Regions from separate parts of the Nonomuraea sp. NBC_00507 genome, predicted to be linked through region 2. Evidence: riboswitches for the same ligand, from Rfam matches in the RefSeq annotation. Region 2 holds a riboswitch; the other holds the start of a gene.
The links. A riboswitch is a leader RNA that binds a small molecule or an ion and turns the genes downstream of it on or off. The one in region 2 is predicted to bind cyclic di-AMP.

Region 1 (3,368 bases), 620 kb from region 2:
TGTTGGAGGCGCTGCGGAGGGCGGGGGCTACGGACCAGGTCGCTATGCTGCTGGCCCGCAACCCAGCCGCTCACGCCTCCCTGGACCACCCCTACGGCTCGGTGATCTGGCTACTGGAAGCGCTGTGGGAAGCGGGTGCCACCGAGCAGGTCACCGTGCTGGCCGGACGAGCCGCCTCCCACGACGACCCATTCCTGGTGGCCTGGGTGTTGAAGGAACTGCGGAGAATGGGGGCTACGGACCAGGTCGCCATGCTGCTGGCCCGCAACACAGCCGCTCACGCCTCCCTCGACCACCCGGGCTCGGTGACCTCGCTACTGGACGCGCTGTGGGAAGCGGGTGCCACCGAGCAGGTCACCGTGCTGGCCGGACGAGCCGCCTCCCACGCCGCCTTAGACTGGCCGGCCCCGGTGGCCGGCCTACTAGACACGCTGCGGGAGTTGGGGACGGAGGAGCAGGTCGCTATCCTGCTGACCCGCAACCCAGCCGCCCACGTCCGTCTCGACCACCCCTACGGCGCGAGGCCGCCGAGTTGGGAAGTGGCCGACCTGCTGGAAGCGCTGCGGCAAGTCGGTGCCACCGAACAGGTCACCGTGCTGGCCGAACGCCTTCCTGCCGCCGGAAGGTTTGATGAGTTCATGGGCATCGGCGATTACCGGGAGCGTTTTGCGTTCGGACGGGAACCCGACGGAATCCCTGCTCTCCCCTGGGGGTGGGAGGACCTGGACTGACCACAAAGCAGGTTTCATGCGGGTCAGCCGGGCGGGTCATGAGCGCGATCGCCACGTTGGTGATGTTGCTGGCCTCCTGCACGGCGTTTAGTAACCCGCTTCGGAAGATCTACTACAACCTCTCGACCACCGGCCTGTCAATCTTCGTCGCATTCGCGGTCGGCACCGTCGAGCTTCTCGACGTCCTTGCCGAACAGCTCAACGTCGCCGACCGTCAGCCCTGGGCAACTCTCGCCGCCGTGGACCTCAATGCCATCGGCTACGTCATCGTCGGCACCTTCTGCTGACATGGCTCGGCAGCGTCGCCTACTGGAAGCTCGCCAAGCTGGAGCAGCGCTACGCGGCCCCCACTTGCGAGCGACGTGGCGGTAAGCAGCATCGCCTCAACAATGATGTCGAAGAGAAACTGAGTACGAGCGATGCGCGCGTCGACGGCGCAAGTACTGCTCAAGAAGGCTGCAATGGGCGTTAACAGACAGCCCCGGACCCGCGCGATGCGTTGCCGTCCCTCGGCAGGCCAAACCGAGATTTCCAAGGCGCGCCATTCGTTCCGCTCTCAACCGAGGTCTCCCAAGCGAAAGCCATCCGAGCCGAGTGACTATGGTGGCCAGCAGGGCTCGCGGCAGCAATCCCTAAAGGACCTACGTCACGGTTACTGGTCCCGTCAGGTTCAGCCACAACAGCGTCCTGAGCGCCACCAGCCCCATCGGTTGATCCTCGCACCGCGCAATCGGAAAAGGCGGGGTCGATTCGCCTTCTCGTACGCAACGGGAGCCGAGAGCGGAAGCGGCCAGGCAAACTTTACCCACTCCCAAACCCGCTGCTGGCACGGCATTTCAGGCCTGCTCTGAGGCCGATACGCCGAGAATGAATTTGCTCCGCTTGCACCCTCTTTGGGATATATGTACCTTTTGCGTAATCGCGACACACGTCTTGGCGAGCTTCTCGTCGCATCGTTGCCGCTTCGTTGACCGGACCGTGCGCAGTCCTGGAGATCTTCAGGGCAGCGCCCGGCCGCCGAATCCGCGCCTCGCGGAACCGGGGACCCATCCTCTTTTCGGGGTGAATCGGACGCCAGCTCAGGCTGCGCCCGTAGGGCACTTCCAGGCCCGAACCCGTCAGCTAACCCGGTAGGCGGCATGGAAGCAAGGAGTCAATGCCCTCATGCCCAAGCCTCGGCTTGCCACGATCGCCCATACTCTCAAGAACCATCTCGATCTCCCCAGCAAGCGCTTCAGCCTCGCCATCGGCGGTGCGATCCTGGCCGGAACCACCGCCATCACAGGCGTAGCCGGCCAGGCGGTCGCTTCGTCCACCACCCAGCACAGCGCGGTCCACGAAGCTCAGCCGGAAACCGGATCGCTCGCCTACGGCGTGGATGTCTCCAGGTACCAGCCCGACTACGACTGGAACGCCAGCCCGGCCCAGTTCGGCATCATCAAGGCCACCGAGGGCGTGACCTTCCGCGACGCCTCGTTCACCCGCCACTGGAGCGAACTGGCCAAGAAGGGCATCGTGCGCGGGGCCTACCACTACGGCCACCCCTCCAACGACCCCATCGCCGAGGCGGAGCACTTCCTGTCCATGGTGAACTCCCAGCCCGCCAAGGCCGGCGACCTGCTGGTCCTGGACCTGGAGACCACCGACGGCCAGTCCGTCGCCGAGGTCAACTCCTGGGCCAAGGCATGGCTGTCGCACGTGAAGGCCAAGACCGGGGTCACCCCGATGCTCTACAGCGGCTGGAACTTCGCCAACACCTACGGCAAGGGCCTGGCCGAATACCCGCTCTGGGTCGCCCACTACAGCAAGCCCAAGGGCCAGCTTGCCCCGCCTGCCGACTGGAAGTCCTGGGCGATCCACCAGTACACCGACTCCCCCATCGACCAGAACGTCTCCGCGCTGACCCCTGACCAGTTGCGCAAGCTGGGCCGCTCCGCTGTCTGACGGAGGAGACGGATACAGCATCAGTCGGTCCCTCAAGGATGTGGCTCGGTAGAGGTCGGGAGGCAGTTCGCGCCCTTCCAACCTCTACCGAATTCCCTCCGCTTGACGGCGGATTCCGGCGCGCTCCCCGACGCCCAAAACGACTAAGTCGCTTAGGTAGTGTCAAGGGCGGACCTCACCCTCGGATGGACCATCGCCCTGGCCGGTGTCGTCCTGGCGATCTCCTCCTGCGCCGTAATCGCGTGACTTCGCGAGTCTTGCCTATGCTCACGCCGAGCTGTCGCGGATCTCTCCTCGATCCCAGGCCCACGGCTACATCGCGGCTCTTGACCACTGCCCCACCGCTACCGCAAGGCGGCCGTGGCGATCCGGTACGGCGACAAGTCCGAGAGCTTACATCCCATCTGACCTGCCGAAACATCGCATATGGTGGAAGGATGAAGCGTGCTGCAGCCATGGCGCTCGTGGTGTTCGCGTCTGTTTCATGCGGCGCGGCGGAGCCGGACGCGGCGCCAGCTCGTGTGCCAGGACGTCTGTTCCCGCAAACGAGAAGCCCGATTCACCGACGCCCGCGCCGAGTCCGACTGCACCGCCCGTGTTCAAGGCCAAAGTCTCGAACGTCTCCCGTGACCGGCTGCCCTACTCGTGGCGGCCCGGCTGCCCGGTCCACTATCGGGACCTGCGGCTCATCAC
Region 2 (3,368 bases):
GCCAGTCCGAACCCGCTGAGCGCCGCGCACGCCACCGGTCTGCATGTGCCGGACACGGTGCCGGTGCCGCTCCGGCCCGACCAGCCCGCACGCCTGGCCGTGGCAGGCAAGGTCCTCGGCACGCTGGGGGCGTCGTTCCCGCTGGACGTCCTCGTCGTGGACCAGCTCGGCTTGGCCAACGCCCTCGGCAGTCACATGGCGCTGGCGTGCGGGCAGCGGGTCGGGCATGAGAAGCCGCTTCCCGCCGCGTACGTCCTCGCCGACTACATGGCCCCCGGCACTCGGCTGCCGGACGAGCGGCTCCAGGCCGAGGTGCAGCGGATCAGGAGTGAGCTGGCCACCGGCCGGTTCCGGGATCTGCTCGACGCCACAAGGGCCCCGCTGACCCCGCGCCGATTCTGGGACAACCTGGTGGGCGCCCCTGCACGCACGGCCTTTCGCTTCTCCACCACGACTGCTCCGTGCCCATCATGAGGGGCTGATCCGGCCACGGTCGCGGCCCCGGTACCGGGGTCCGCGACCGGCGAGCAGGACTCCGGCTACTTCCGGCCGAGGGCGCGGAGCTGGTCCTGGCGCAGGGAGGAGACGTTCTGGTCCCACGGGTCGTCGGTGTACTGGTGGATGGCCCACGTCTTCCAGTGCGTCGGCGTGGCGACCGTGCCCTTGGCCTTGCTGTAGTGCGCCACCCACAGCGGGTACTCGCCCAGCCCCTGGCCGTACTGCTCGGCGAAGTTGTAGTTGGCGTAGAACAGCGGCGTGACTCCGGTCTTGGACTTCACCCGTTCCAGCCACGTCTTGGCCCAAGTGTTCACGTGCTCCGCTGACTGACCGTCCGTGGTCTCCAGGTCGAGGACGAGCAGGTCTCCGGCCTTGGCGGGCTGCGTGTCCAGCACGGAGAGGAAGAAGTCGGCCTCGGCGACGGGGTCGTTGGCCGGGTGCCCGAAGTGGTACGCACCGCGGACCATGGGAAGTTTGCCGACCTCCGCCCAGTGACGCGCGAACGAACTGTCGATGAAGTCGGTGCCTTCGGTCGCCTTGACGATGCCGAACTGGACGCCGCTGCCGGCCCAGTCGTAGGTGGATTCGTAGTGGGACATGTCGCGCCCCTCGATGAAGCCGTCCGCCTGTGCGGGACCCGCGAGACCAGCACCCGCCAGGGCGGTTACCAGAGCCAGTGACACGGTGGCCGTGATCTTGCGCAGAGCGCGGGAGGTGCCGGCGGCGGGGGTGTTGATCTTGGGGGCATGGATCGTACGATGCATGGCCATCGTGAAGGGGGTTCTCCTTGCTTCCATACCGCTTACCGGGTTAGCTGACGGGTTCGGGCGTGGAAGCTGCCCTACGGCATGGCATGCCGATTCACCCCAAGGGATGTGGGTCCCCGGTTCCGCGCAAGGCGGATTCAGCGGTCACAGGTCCGTCCTGTGATGCGTCTGGCGATGGTCGGGTAACGAACCGACAAGTCGGACGTATACCCCAAATACCCTATCTGGGTACATATCTGACATTAAGGCTACAAACGGATAGATTCCCAGTCAAGGGCTGGAAACGACGCTCTCCAACGTCCTCCACCTGCCTACAGCCAGCCGCGTTCCCTCGCCACCGCCGCGGCCTCGCTCCTGCTGCGGGTGCCGGTCTTGCCGATCGCCGCCGAAAGGTGGTTGCGCACGGTGCCCTCGGAGAGCCGCAGCAGCTTGGCGACCTCGGCGATGGCATGTCCGGCGCCGACCGCGACCAGCACTTCCCGCTCGCGCGCCGCCAGCGGGTTGATCCCGTGGATCAACGACTCGGTGGCAAGGACCGGGTCGACGACCCGGATGCCCCGACAGACCTTGCGCACCGCGTCGGCGAGGTCTTCGGGGGCGCGTCGCGTCAACGCCCCGGGTGCGCGCGGCGCTCTTCGGCTCCAGGCCGGGCAAGGTCGCGCAACCGACCAGTACGGCCACCTGGCAGGGCCTGATCCCAACGCTGTCGTGCGCTACGGCGCAGCCGGCTGGGGTCGTTTCATGAGCTGTCACAGGTTCCTGACGAAGGACTCCATGGCCGCCGTCACACGTGCGAGCACCTCCGCCGAGCCGACCGGGTTTCGCGTCTCCAGGCCGTGGTCGGCGCCCGGGACTTCCAGGTGCTCGACTGGGAGGGAACGGGCCACCTCAGACTTCCAAGCAGTGTCCGCGGTGCCGCCGACGAGCAGGGTGCGCGCCTTTGCGCGGCGCAATGCGCCGGTCACCTGAGGGTGATGCAGGAGCGGCGTGAGCCAGATCGCCGGCAGGTCGCGGTCGGCCGCGACCGAGGCGGCGAAGCTGGCCAGGGACTTACCCACCAGGAGCACGCGCCGGGCGTCGACCTCCTGTTCGACGTACCGGGTGACCTGGTCGATCACCCACGTGGGATAGTCGTCGGGCGGGAGGTCCGGCGGCTGCCACCAGACTTCCTGGGTGGTCCAGCCGTGTGCGGTCAAGACCGTCTTGGCATAGTGCAGCAGGGGCCGGGCCGGGACGTAGGCACGGCCGGGCAGCAGGAGGGCGACGCGGGCGGGGTCGTTGTCGGTCCTGGTCGGCCAGCCGAACATGCTTTCCGGATGCATACCCTCGAAGCTTAGGCTTCGGCCCACTCGGCCGTGTGCAGGTCCGGAGCTCCGATGGCTCGATCGTCACGCCTGCCGCGCGGTGGGTCGCGACGGCCGCCGTCAGCCCGAGCACCCGCGTGCCACGCCGGATGCGGGGCGTCAGCCCGACGTCGGTCAGGCGGAAAACAGGCTCACCTGGCATCGGCGGCGTTCCCCGGCTGGTGTGTGGGTAGGCGGGGCGGGAGGGCGAGACGGCAAGGTGACCGTGATGATGCAACTGGTCGAGGAGCGGCCGTACCGGTGGCGGATCGAGCCCGAGGGCGGCATGCGGGTGCCCGGCGTGGTCTTCGCGACCCGGGAGCTGCTGCCTGACCCGTCGGAGGATCAGGCGCTGGCCCAGGTCGCGGCGGTGGCGACCCTGCCCGGGATCGTGGAGGCCGCCTACGCGATGCCCGACATGCACTGGGGGTACGGGTTCCCGATCGGCGGCGTGGCGGCCACCGACGTGGCCGCGGGCGGGGTGGTCTCGCCGGGCGGGGTGGGGTTCGACATCTCCTGCGGCGTCCGGCTGCTGCTCGCCGACCTGCACGTGGACGACCTGCGGCCACGCCTGGACAAGCTGATGGACGCCCTCGACGTGTCGGTTCCGCGCGGCATGAGCAAGGGCGCGGTGTGGCGGCTGCACAGCCAGGCCGAGCTGGAGAACATCCTGGCCGGCGGCGCCCGGTACGCCGTCGAGCGCGGCCACGGCGAGCCCGGCGACCTGGAGCGCTGCGAGGACCGGGGCGCGGTGGCCGAC

Region 1: linked by a shared signal. The riboswitch ahead of OHA25_RS41015 (glycoside hydrolase family 25 protein) and the one ahead of OHA25_RS43965 (glycoside hydrolase family 25 protein) in region 2 are both predicted to bind cyclic di-AMP.

The regions. Positions count from the first base shown of each region.
Region 1 covers NZ_CP107853.1:8,507,926-8,511,293, forward strand. Annotated here, with positions in the region: gene OHA25_RS41005 (hypothetical protein) at 1-731, shown strand, start outside; gene OHA25_RS41010 (HoxN/HupN/NixA family nickel/cobalt transporter) at 770-1,018, shown strand; cyclic di-AMP (ydaO/yuaA leader) riboswitch at 1,737-1,883, shown strand; gene OHA25_RS41015 (glycoside hydrolase family 25 protein) at 1,896-2,675, shown strand; gene OHA25_RS41020 (M15 family metallopeptidase) at 3,271-3,368, shown strand, end outside.
Region 2 covers NZ_CP107853.1:9,126,045-9,129,412, forward strand. Annotated here, with positions in the region: gene OHA25_RS43960 (hypothetical protein) at 1-474, shown strand, start outside; gene OHA25_RS43965 (glycoside hydrolase family 25 protein) at 540-1,268, opposite strand; cyclic di-AMP (ydaO/yuaA leader) riboswitch at 1,283-1,418, opposite strand; gene OHA25_RS43970 (response regulator transcription factor) at 1,577-1,876, opposite strand; gene OHA25_RS43975 (hypothetical protein) at 2,015-2,587, opposite strand; gene OHA25_RS43980 (RtcB family protein) at 2,838-3,368, shown strand, end outside.